One region of the Shewanella sp. SM32 genome, then DNA from elsewhere that is predicted to be linked to it. Evidence: predicted binding sites of a transcription regulator. Region 1 holds the regulator's gene; each other region holds the start of a gene.
What was found. The regulator MetJ, encoded in region 1, represses methionine synthesis genes. The targets are predictions, from matches to a motif close to TAGACGTCTAGACGTCTA.

Region 1 (4,292 bases):
CTTAGCTTTTGCGTACGCCATTATTGTGCTGCGGGATGACTTACCAAAATGGGGTTTGGGTTTCCTAACACCTATCGCTAAGTTACTTATGCCATTTCGAAAGCTGATTGAAGTATTGTTGTTTGTCCTCGCCATTGGCGTAGGGGCTTACACTGGCTTCTTAATTTCGGCGATGAATGCCTATCCTATGCTCAACACTGCGGTACTGCCTGCGCTGTTTTTAGTGTCAGGTCTATCGGCGGGCGCTGCGGCAAATGCGGTACTGGCGTTGCTGATGTTTAAGACTGACAGCCACGACAAAACTTTAGTGAAGATGCACGGTTTAGAATTGCCTGTGATGGCGATTGAAATCCTGTTCCTGTTCATGTTGTTCTGCGCCTTGTACTTCAAGGGCGGCGCGGCGGCTGCGGCCTTAGCATCGTTAACTTCTGGGCTATGGGCAAGCGTGTTCTGGATAGGTGTTGTCGGTATCGGCTTTGGTATTCCATTGCTGTTTATGCTGTTACCCGCCGCGACTCGCCACACTAAGGGCGCGATGATCATGGTGGCTTGTGCGAGCTTAACGGGCGTACTCGCCTTAAGACACTTTATTGTGTACGCAGGGCAAAGCTATTTAAGCTGAGTGTAAGCTGGCTTTACATATTGATAGATAAAGAAAAAGCACTGGCAATGTCAGTGCTTTTTTATTGTTTGAATCGTGAGAAGGTTTGCCAGTATAAGCAGGACGCTTATTGGGGTAATAACTCGATAACCGACTTCACCGTTAGCACTAAGGCGCTGATACTGCACAGGACTAACGTCGCCATCTTTGTCTTCTCTTTATCGACACGGCCCACTAATCGTCCTGCGACTAAGTAACCTAAAATCACTGAGGGAAGCAGCATCAACGACAGCCACAGATGTTTTAATTCTAATAAGCCAGTGATCGCTAAAATGATCAATGCAATCATGGAGCTAAAAATGAAGAAGGCCGACAGCGCTGCGCGAAACTGCGAGGCATCTTTGCCTGCCAACAAAATCGCCATCGGCGGGCCACCAATCGCGGCGATATTGCCGAAGATCCCTGAAACCACGCCCGCACCGAAGAGGGTTTTCTTATTCACTGGCAGGCTGAATTTATACAGGCTGAGGATCACTGCGACAGTCACAATGGCGGCGATGGATAAACCCAGTATGGGTTGAGGCGCAAACAGCAACAGGCTCGCGCCGATAAAACCGCCGGGCACGCGACCTAGGAGCGCATATTGCAAGCCATTGAATTCTAAGTGACCGCGTTCACGCACTAAGGTCAGCAGGGCGATGGAGAAACCCATAGCAATAACAGGCGCAGGTACAAGTTGTGGATCGACGATATACAGCAAAGGACTGGCGACAACCGCAAGCCCAAACCCAATCAGACTTTGGGTTAAGGCGCCCAGAAACACGACCAGCGAGGCTAAGGCGAGTGTCTGTGGATCTATCATAGAAAACATAGGATTTCCTATATCCCAAACCACCTCAAGATAGTGAAATTTAAAGTTTGAAGTCGCTTGGGTATAAACAAAAAGGGATCGTTAACGATCCCTATTGATGAGCACTGTGATATGACTTTGAAAGCGACGAGTCGCTATTCCATGTCTTCCCACTCGATTCCCATTTGATCCATCAACAACTTGGCTTCGGCGGGAATGCTGTCTGGGTTATCTTTTGACAGATCTTCATCGTTGGGCAATGGCTGGCCAGTGTAGGCGTGCAAAAATGCCTCACACAACAGCTCGCTGTTGGTGGCGTGACGCAAATTATTGACCTGACGACGAGTACGTTCGTCCGTGAGGACCTTAAGCACTTTGAGCGGAATAGACACAGTAATTTTTTTTACTTGTTCATTCTTCTTGCCATGTTCAGCATAGGGGCTGATGTATTCCCCATTCCATTCAGTCATTGACTCACCTGTTATAACGCTAAATTCGGGGCAGATTTTAAACCCTTACAAAGAACAGTCAAATTATTGCTACTATTTCTTTGTGATTGCAAACAGATTTCTTTATGTTCAGACGTCTAAACGTCTTCACGCCTATTGACGATGGCGTTGGGCTTAGGTACATTTAGACGTCCAGACATCTCTATCAGTCTATCGAATTTAGGAGTCCACCCATGGCAGAGCGTCAATTAGCCACACTGGCAGTGCGTCAGGGTATCGAAAGCGATACTCAATATGGCGCAGTTGTGCCACCGATTTATTTGTCGACTAATTACGCCTTCGATGGTCATAAAAATCCCCGCGAATTCGATTACAGTCGTTCAGGCAACCCAACGCGCTGCATTTTAGGCGAAGCATTAGCGCAATTAGAAAAGGGTGCCACTGGCATAGTGACGTGCACTGGCATGGCGGCCATCACCTTAGTGACTACTTTGCTCGGCCCCGATGACCTATTAGTTGTGCCCCATGATTGCTATGGTGGTTCCTACCGTTTATTTACCAACTTGGCGAAGAAAGGCCAGTTTAAGCTCATTGTGGTCGACCAAACCGACAGCCAAGCGTTAGCCGCCTCCATTGCGCAGAATCCTAAGATGGTGTGGCTCGAAACCCCATCGAACCCGTTATTGCGTGTGGTGGATATCGAAGCTATTGCTAAGGCGAGCCATGAGGTCGGCGCGCTGGTGGTGGTCGATAACACCTTTTTATCGCCGATATTGCAACAACCCCTATTGTTAGGCGCGGATATCGTTATCCACTCCACCACTAAATATATCAATGGTCACAGCGATGTGGTCGGCGGCGCAGTGGTCGCCAAAGACGCGCAAATCGGCGAAAGCTTACATTGGTGGTCGAACACTCTAGGCTTAACGGGGTCAGCCTTCGACAGTTATCTGACCCTGCGCGGCCTGCGTACCTTAGCGGTGCGTATTCGCGAGCATCAAACCAATGCCCAGCGTATTATTGAGGTATTAACGCAAAGCCCTGTGGTGAGTAAAGTCTATTACCCAGGGCTTGCGGATCACCCAGGCCACGCCATTGCGGCCAAGCAACAACAGGGCTTTGGCGCTATGCTGAGTTTTGAACTCAAAGGCGGTGAGGCCGAAGTCGTGGCCTTTTTAGGTGCACTCAGCTTATTTAGCGTGGCGGAAAGTTTAGGTGGCGTTGAAAGTTTAGTGGCCGTGCCCGCCACTATGACCCACAGAGCCATGGAGCCGCAGGCGCGTTTTGAGGCAGGCATTAAAGACACCTTATTGCGTCTATCGGTGGGTATTGAAGATGCCGCCGATTTAGTTGCAGATATTCAAGCAGGATTAGCCGCCGTTGCGGCTTGTCAGTAGAGGAATAATAGATGGCACGTTGTCACTTACATAAATTTGGTGGCTCCAGTTTAGCGGATGCCGATTGTTATCGCCGAGTCGCCCATATCCTGTTAACCCACGGTCATAGTGATGATCTCGTGGTGGTCTCTGCGGCGGGTAAAAGCACGAATTTCCTGTATAAATTATTAGCGCTGCGTGATGCGGGTCAGCTATGGCAAGAAGAATTACAAGTGCTGATCAGCTACCAACAGGGGTTGATTGAGCAGTTGTTGTCGAATGAACAAGCCCGCGATCTGCGTGAGCGTTTGGCCACTGATAAAGCGCAACTCATCAGCTTGTTGTCCTTAGATGAGCGCAATGAATACCAAATCAATCATGTGGTGAGCTTTGGCGAACGTTGGTCGGCACGTTTAATGGCGGCGCTACTGCGCGAATCTGGCGTGGCGGCAAGCCATGTGGATGCCTGTTCAATTTTAGTGGCCGATGAAGCCGCTGTGCCACAAATTCGGGTACAGGAATCCCGCGCTAAAGTACAAGCCCTATTAGCTGCGCATCCCAATGAACGCTTAGTGATCACAGGATTTATCTGCGCTAACGAGCGTGGCGATACCTTGTTACTTGGTCGTAATGGTTCAGATTTTAGTGCCAGCCTGATTGCTAGCCTTGCCGATATCGAGCGCGTGACCATTTGGACCGATGTGGAAGGGGTGTTCAACGCCGATCCTAATAAGATCAACGATGCCAAGTTACTGAAAAGCATGTCACTTGCCGAAGCCGATCGCCTAGCGCGTTTAGGCTCGCCAGTATTGCATTCGCGCACTTTGCAGCCGTTATTCAATACCGAAGTGAGCTTAGCGGTGCGTTCAAGTTATGCGTCCCACACCGACTTTACCTTAATCGCGCCCCACAGTTCGTCGGCGAGCGCACCTGTGGTGACTAACCTTAATGCTGTTGTGCTGTTCGGCTTTAAACTCACGGGTGAATTAACTCGTTTATTAGATCTATTGATCGCC
Region 2 (4,292 bases), on a different contig from region 1:
GGGATGGTTCAGGTTACCCCAATGGCTTGGTTGGCGAAGAAATCCCCCTTGAAGGGCGTATCACCGCGATTGCGGATGTGTTCGATGCGCTGACTTCGCAACGGCCTTATAAGCAGGCTTGGACGATTGAAGCGACTATGGAGCTATTTGAAAATCAAGCGGGAAAACATTTCGATCCTAAGTTGGTGGAGGAGTTCAAGCAAATCCTGCCAGAAGCAATTGCCATTCGAGATACTTATTTAGAAAATTGATGCTCGAAGTGCATTGACTAAGGTAAAGGCGCCATTGGCGCCTTTATTTTGCTTCAATATTTTATACTAATTATATTAAATCAAAGCATTACGCTTCATCTAATGAGTAGGGCAGGGCTTGGATCGTTAAATGTGATTGTTCATCGTCGGCAAAACGCAGCTGAGTATCATTAGGCGTGTCATTAGGAAGTACGGCGGTTAACAAGACTTGATTGCCACGCTGTACAAACTCAATGATTTGACCGCCACGGCGAAAACTGTCTTCCATCGCGATTTCGAGGCCTGATGCTAGGGTGATTTGAAGACTAGTGTGACCGCGCAAAATATACAGGGCGCGTTTATTGCCACCGCGATATTTCATCCGCGCTATGGTTTCTTGCCCCATGTAGCAGCCCTTGTTAAAGCTGATACCATTGACCGCTTGTAGGTTACACATCTGTGGTACGTATTGGCTGGCATGGCTAGCGGCAATATTTGGATAACCCGCTGAAATCTCTAACGCCTGCCATGCACTGGCGTCAAATACACTCAGTTCCGATTGCGCAACTAAAGCCGCTGCGGCATCTGGTGTTAATACTAAAATAAAACGTTCAGCGTCTTTTAAAATCGCACCATTTTCAATGAGTGTGAGCTCTTGCTGAATGTCACCAAAATGTTTGTTCACGAATTGGCTTGCCTGTTCACCGGCAACGCCGAGCAGAGTCCACTCAGCGGATGCATTGCTTAAGGTGGCTTTACTAAACACGGCATATTTTTGTAACTGGGGTAAATCGACCTCGATGGCATCCTTTGGCATCAACATAAAGAGTGCATCTTGAATGGCAAAGGTTCTGAAACTGGCCAGCATTTTACCTTTAGGATCGCAATGGGCGCCCCAGCGCCATTGATCTGTGGCCAATGAGCTGATATCTGTGGTCACTTGGCCATGGATAAAACTGCGGCCTTGTTCTCCAACGACTTTGATGAGGCCCAAATGAGATAAGTTGGCAAGCATAAGTGGAGGCAAGGTAGCGTCCAGATCCCAATGGGGCGTAGAAACTGAAATAGTCATAGCGAGATCCTGAAAATGAAGACGATGTGAGAGGCTAGATTGTAACGGAATTCCAGTTGGCTCAAAAGCATAAGGCGCACATATCTGTGAATGATCTGTGCGCCTTATTATGTGTGCTTTAGTCGATAGGCTTAAAGCGAGTGGAGTTTAAAGTTTAAAACAGCACGCGGGTACGTAATGTACCTTCAATGGCTTTGAGTTCAACTAAGGCTTCTTCCGCTTGAGTTGTGTCTACTTCCATCACGACATAACCAATTTCTGCGGTGGTCTGCAAATATTGGGCGGCGATGTTGATGCCTTTTTCCGAGAAGGCTTGGTTGATCTTGATCAACACGCCCGGACGGTTTTGGTGAATATGCAGCAAGCGCGAGGTGCCTTTATGCGTTGGTAATGACACTTCAGGGAAGTTAACCGCAGAAACGGTTGAGCCGTTGTCTGAGTATTTAGCGAGCTTACCCGCGACTTCGATACCAATGTTTTCTTGGGCTTCGGCCGTGCTACCGCCGACATGCGGCGTGAGTAGAACATTGTCTAAACCGCGTAGAGGACTGATAAATTCATCGTCATTCGATTGTGGTTCAACGGGGAATACATCGATTGCGGCACCTGCGAGGTGACGTTCTTTTAACGCAACGGTTAAAGCTTCAATATCGACTACAGTACCGCGTGATGCGTTGATAAAGATGCTGCCCTTTTTCATCGCCGCAAACTCGGCAGCGCCTATCATGTCTTTTGTTTGTGGAGTTTCAGGGACATGTAAGCTTACTACATCAGCTTGTGCTAATAGGAGTTCTAACGAATGGACTTGTTGTGCGTTACCTAGTGGCAGTTTGTCTTCGATATCGAAGAACACGACGCGCATACCTAAGGTTTCCGCCAGAATGCCAAGCTGAGTACCAATATGGCCGTAACCAATCACACCTAAGGTTTTACCACGCACTTCATAGCTGCCCGCTGCGGTTTTCATCCAGCCACCACGGTGAGCGATAGCGTTGCGTTCAGGGATACCCCGCATCAACATAATGATTTCGCCAATCACGAGTTCGGCAACACTGCGAGTGTTTGAGAATGGCGCGTTAAATACTGGGATACCAAGGGATTCGGCGGTGGCAAGGTCAACTTGGTTGGTTCCAATACAGAAACATCCTATCGCGATTAACTTCTCTGCACGTTTCAGCACCTCTGCAGTTAATTGGGTACGCGAACGAAGTCCCACAAAATGCGCATCTTTAATGGACTCAAGTAAGGCTTCATCGCTTAAGGAAGCTTTGTGGTATTCGATATTGGTGTATCCCGCACGTTCAAATACATCGACCGCAGATTGGTGGACGCCTTCCAACAGCAGGATCTTGATCTTATCCTTGTCCAGCGAATGTTTCGCCATGATATGGGTACCCTCTAATTAATAGAAATGTTTCTTATGATATGCTCACAACCTTCACCCACCAAAGTAGCACTTTTTTTGTTCAGTGTGGAGGGCTAGATGGCTAAAGTTAATATTCTAAATTTAGAACAATATCGCATAAGAGGAAGAAACATTGAATAACAAAATCGCATGGTGCGGTATTTACCTCTCAGTTTTGGTGTGGTCGGCGATAAAACCCGCAGATCCTTTCACATGGTGGCTCGAAGCCTTACCTGCATTGATTGCTGTACCGATTTTATTCTTTACTCGCAAACGTTTTCCACTGACACCTTTAGTGTATTTTCTCGTCTTAATACACTGCTGTGTGTTGTTTGTAGGCGCTCATTATACTTACGCTGAAGTGCCGTTATTCGACATGATTGCCGATTGGATGGGTTCAGAACGTAATAATTACGATAAAGTGGGTCATTTTGCGCAAGGTTTTATCCCAGCCATGCTCGCCCGTGAAATTATGTTGCGTAATCAAGCTGTCAAACCTGGGGCTTGGTGCGCGTTTCTTGCTACTTGTTTTGTGCTCGCATTTTCGGCGTTTTATGAACTGATCGAATGGTGGGTTGCCGTGGCAACCGGCGAAGGGGCTGAAGCCTTTTTAGGGACTCAAGGCTATGTATGGGATACCCAATCCGACATGTTTCTTGCCCTCATTGGCGCAATTGTCGCGTTAGCTTTACTGTCTCGTTTTCAAGATAAACAAATCGCGAGACTCAAGCAGAGGATTTAGCGGCTAAAAGTGGGTGATGCTCTCTGTTTGAGTTGTAAGACTTTCTTCCCTGAAATATATGGTGTGAGTGTGATGACATTGAGTTGTCATACTTTAGTGTTGTTATTGTGTTTTCTTTGTGTTGCAACTTTGGATTGATAACGTCATGGTTGGAAAGTATTAGGTGCTGGGCGTTGGCCAAGTAAAACGGTATTTTTGACTGTTATTCCATTTTATTGTGGTGAGTTAGTCGAACCTACTAGCATTAAACAGGGAATAGTACATTTGGGTGATGTTTTTCAATCGTTAACTAGTCAGAATTAACTAGGTTAATGGAATGTTGAAAAATCTAACTAAAAAGACGAGTCAAACATACCATTTTGCAATAGAGAATACTTTTCAGGGAGGAGAGTCATTGAGCACAATTAATGAATTGGTTTTTTTACACCAAATGGCCGCGCCATGTCATTTAGCGTTACTTGCTGAATCCATAGGTTTGAAAACGCGTATAGTAAAGCATGCGGCAGAACTGGATTTAGACAAGAGTCGCCGTAGTTTTTATCTGATCACCCAAAAAGGTTCAGCATTAGATAACAAAGGGATACCTCTGTTAGCTTCGCGATTAGTGTCACATTTTCCTGTGGCGCTGTATCAAGTTGAGCGAGACTCCTTAGACCAAGAATCTGCAATGTTACTCGGCATTCGAGGTATTTTATTTGCCGATCAACGTATGGATCTGATGTTAACGGGTTTACGTAAAATGGTGGCAGAGGAACTTTGGTACGATAGAACTTTGCTAAGCAAAATGTTTCGCCGTGTCGTACAAAAGTTAGAAGGTAATAATGAAATGCCCTCTGATACTGT
Region 3 (4,292 bases), on a different contig from region 1:
GCAACGGGAATAATTTTCCAAGTGGCGAGGTAAGCTGACTTAGAAATTTCATCGACTTCGCTGTCAGAAATCCAAGCATGCACATCATTTACTACTGCCTTTGTTTTTAACGAATTTGCCAAGTCATGATCAGTTACACACAGGCTTTCATATTGGATTTCGTAAGGTGTTTCAAAAAAGGCTTCAGGATCGGATTCAAGAAAAGCGGCGATCTCCTCTAATGTGCCGTATGTTTTTGCTGTTTCCTCTGGCAGACCTACGTTGGCTGCCCATGCACAAGATTGAAGTTGCTGTAATAAGATGGCGTTATTGGTCATGGGATCAGTACACTCTAATGGTCTGTGTATATGCTGCTTTTTATCTTGCCATATTTGTCTTAGCACTATTAATCTAACTAAATGTTAGACATAAAAAAACCGCTGGGTAGCGGTTTTTTATGGGCCTTAAGTGTAAAAATTGAAATGAATTAAGACTATAGACCCGCGTCAGCGCGCAATATTTCGGCTTTATCAGTCGCTTCCCATGGGAATTCGCTGCGACCAAAGTGGCCATAAGCGGCGGTCGCTTGATAAATTGGACGTGCTAAATCTAGCATGGCCGTTAAGCCATATGGGCGCAGTTCAAAGTGTTGACGGACTAACTTGATCAGCACTTCTTCAGACACTTTACCGGTACCGAAGGTCTCGATGCTGATAGAGGTAGGTTCTGCTACACCAATAGCGTAAGACACTTGGATTTCACAGCGATCAGCAAGACCTGCTGCAACTATGTTTTTTGCCACATAACGTGCAGCATATGCCGCGCTACGATCCACTTTTGATGGATCTTTACCAGAGAATGCGCCACCACCATGACGGGCCATGCCGCCGTAGGTGTCAACGATGATCTTACGACCCGTTAAGCCGCAATCGCCTACTGGACCACCGATAACAAAACGGCCAGTTGGGTTGATAAAGAACTTAGTGTCTTTGTTTAACCATTGAGCCGGTAATACAGGCTTGATGATGGTTTCCATCACGCCTTCAATTAAGTCGGCTTGTGAAACGTCATCTCTGTGTTGAGTCGATAACACAACTGCATCGATACCGACAATTTTGCCATCATCATAGGCAAAAGTGACTTGGCTTTTCGCATCTGGGCGTAACCAAGGTAGCGTGCCATTTTTACGCACTTCAGACTGACGTTTCACTAATGCGTGAGCATAGGTGATAGGTGCAGGCATCAGAATGTCAGTTTCGTTGTTGGCATAACCAAACATTAACCCTTGATCGCCAGCACCTTGCTCTGCAGGGTCTGCGCGGTCTACACCTTGATTGATGTCGGGTGATTGCTTACCAATGGCGTTTAATACTGCGCACGAGTCTGCATCAAATCCCATATCTGAATGGGTATAACCAATTTCACGCACCGTTTTACGGGTGATTTCTTCAATATCAACCCAGGCAGAGGTAGTGACTTCGCCACCGACTAATACCATGCCGGTTTTGACATAAGTTTCACACGCTACGCGTGCTTTTGGATCTTGAGCCAGAATTGCATCTAGCACAGCATCAGAAATCTGATCTGCAATCTTATCGGGATGACCTTCTGAGACCGACTCAGAAGTAAACAAGTGCTTTGCCATAGTAGGAAAATCTCGTCGTTAGCATTCAAACGTGTAGAAGCATCTACATCTAGACGGCTATTTTAGTTTAAATCCGATTGCCGATCACCCCCGATAATAAAAAATCCTCTCAGATTGTGACCTGAAAACGACTACGCCCTGCCATAAATAGGTTATTTTACTTATATTTCATGGTATTAAGTTTACTATGTTTTTGAGAAATTTATTTCTCCATTATAAGTGATCCTTGCTATGCCCTCTCAAGTAAACGCGAGCAAAGTGACTAGCTTATTTCTGCGACTTATATACTCAAGCTACCTGAATCCTGCATCTTCAGGTTGTTTGGGTACATATTCGGCCATCTTTTGCTGAGTGAATGGCAATTTTAGTTTGCGTCACACTGGCATGTAGGGGAAAATATGCATCCAAATTGCCCGCTAGACCCCACAAACAAGCAGGAGAGAGCATGTCTTCCCGTAAAGTACTCGCAAACGCAATCCGTGCGTTAAGTATGGATGCAGTTCAAAAAGCAAATTCAGGCCATCCCGGCGCCCCAATGGGTATGGCAGATATTGCTGAAGTGCTGTGGAATGATTTCCTTAAGCACAACCCGAACAATCCGAAATGGGTAGATAGAGATCGTTTTATCCTCTCTAACGGTCACGGTTCAATGCTGATCTACTCTTTACTTCACCTGACTGGTTATGAATTACCAATTGAAGAGCTAAAACAGTTCCGTCAATTGCATTCTAAAACACCGGGTCACCCAGAATACGGTTACACCCCAGGTGTTGAAACCACAACGGGTCCACTCGGTGCGGGCATCAGCAACGCTGTCGGTATGGCGATTGCTGAGAAAACCTTAGCGGCACAGTTTAACCGTGATGGTCACAATATCGTTGATCACTATACTTACTGCTTCCTCGGCGATGGCTGTTTGATGGAAGGTATTTCCCACGAAGCCTGTTCATTAGCCGGTACTTTAGGTTTAGGTAAACTGGTCGCATTTTGGGATGACAACGGTATTTCTATCGATGGCCATGTTGAAGGCTGGTTCACCGATGATACGCCAAAGCGTTTTGAAGCTTACGGCTGGCATGTGATTGCCGGTGTTGATGGTCACGATAGCGCGGCAATCCGTGCTGCTATCGAAGCGGCGAAAGCCGTTACTGATAAACCAACCATGATTTGCTGCAAAACCATTATCGGTTTTGGTTCACCTAACAAATCAGGCAGCCACGATTGCCACGGCGCGCCACTAGGCGATGCGGAAATCGCAGCAGCCCGTGAATTCCTTGGCTGGCCACATGCGCCATTCGAAATCCCTGCTGACGTTTATGCGGGTTGGGATGCCAAAGAAGCCGGTGCTGCCCGTGAAGCGGCGTGGAACGAGAAGTTTGCAGCATATCGCGCTGCTCACCCAGAACTGGCTGCTGAATATGAGCGTCGCGTTCTGAAAGGTGAATTACCGGCTGATTTCGAAGAAAAAGCGCAGGCATTCGTGCAAGCATCACAGGACAAAGCCGAAGGTATTGCGAGCCGTAAAGCCTCACAAAATGCCATCGGTGCATTTGGCGCTATGTTGCCTGAACTGTTAGGCGGCTCTGCTGACTTAGCGGGTTCTAACTTGACACTGTGGTCAGGTTCTAAAGGTATTCAAGACGATCCAGCTGGTAACTACATTTACTACGGCGTGCGTGAATTCGGCATGAGCGGCATTATGAACGGTGCTTCGCTGCATGGTGGTTTCATCAATTACGGCGCAACGTTCATGATGTTCATGGAATATGCTCGTAACGCAGTACGTATGTCGGCGCTGATGGGCATTCAAAACATCTTCGTTTATACCCATGACTCTATCGGTCAAGGTGAAGATGGCCCAACGCATCAGCCAGTTGAGCAATTAGCTAACCTGCGTATGACGCCAAATATGGCCGTATGGCGTCCATGTGATGCGGCAGAAACGGCAGTTTCTTGGAAAGCTGCGATTGAGCGCCGTAATGCACCTACGTCACTGATCTTCAGCCGTCAAAACCTGAAAGCTCAAGCGCGTACCGCTGAGCAATTAGCTAATGTGGCTAAAGGTGCTTATGTACTGCAAGACTGTGCGGGTACACCAGAACTGATCCTGATCGCAACTGGTAGCGAAGTACAATTGGCAATGGATGCAGCCGCTGCACTGACTGAGCAAGGTAAACACGTTCGCGTGGTCTCTATGCCATCGACAACTGAGTTCGATAAGCAAGATGCTGCTTATAAAGAATCTGTATTACCACGTGCTGTGACTAAACGTGTGGCTATTGAAGCGGCGCATACCGATTTCTGGTACAAGTACGTCGGGTTTGAAGGCACAGTTGTGGGCATGACCACATTTGGTGAGTCTGCGCCGGGTAACGTGCTATTGAATCACTTCGGTTTCACCGTTGAAAATGTGCTGAATGCTGCAAAATCATTGGGCTAATCGCTCAAGGGATTAGATTCAATACAAAAGGTTAAACTTTTTAAGTGTTAATCTGTATAATGCGGCCTGCAATCGTTTGCAGGCCGTTTTTGTATTAAGAGGAAATTGAGACCTCAATGATCCGAGTCGCTATCAATGGTTATGGCCGTATCGGCCGCTCTATTCTCCGAGCTTTATATGAGTCTGGAAAACGGCAGCAAATGCAGATTGTCGCGATTAATGAATTAG

Region 2: the regulator MetJ is predicted to act here: its motif matches at 2,775-2,792, upstream of serA (phosphoglycerate dehydrogenase).
Region 3: the regulator MetJ is predicted to act here: its motif matches at 1,667-1,684, upstream of metK (methionine adenosyltransferase).

The regions. Positions count from the first base shown of each region.
Region 1 covers NZ_JAKKRO010000023.1:51,395-55,686, forward strand. The annotation lists gene nrfD (NrfD/PsrC family molybdoenzyme membrane anchor subunit) at 1-622, shown strand, start outside; gene L5M10_RS11440 (sulfite exporter TauE/SafE family protein) at 729-1,472, opposite strand; gene metJ (met regulon transcriptional regulator MetJ) at 1,607-1,921, opposite strand; gene metB (cystathionine gamma-synthase) at 2,134-3,297, shown strand; gene L5M10_RS11455 (bifunctional aspartate kinase/homoserine dehydrogenase II) at 3,309-4,292, shown strand, end outside.
Region 2 covers NZ_JAKKRO010000004.1:136,731-141,022, reverse strand. The annotation lists partial or broken gene L5M10_RS03030 (two-component system response regulator) at 1-251, shown strand, start outside; gene ygfZ (tRNA-modifying protein YgfZ) at 340-1,302, opposite strand; gene serA (phosphoglycerate dehydrogenase) at 1,457-2,686, opposite strand; gene L5M10_RS03015 (DUF2238 domain-containing protein) at 2,841-3,449, shown strand; gene L5M10_RS03010 (helix-turn-helix transcriptional regulator) at 3,844-4,292, shown strand, end outside.
Region 3 covers NZ_JAKKRO010000004.1:35,020-39,311, reverse strand. The annotation lists gene L5M10_RS02535 (hypothetical protein) at 1-317, opposite strand, end outside; gene metK (methionine adenosyltransferase) at 473-1,624, opposite strand; gene tkt (transketolase) at 2,070-4,064, shown strand; gene epd (erythrose-4-phosphate dehydrogenase) at 4,181-4,292, shown strand, end outside.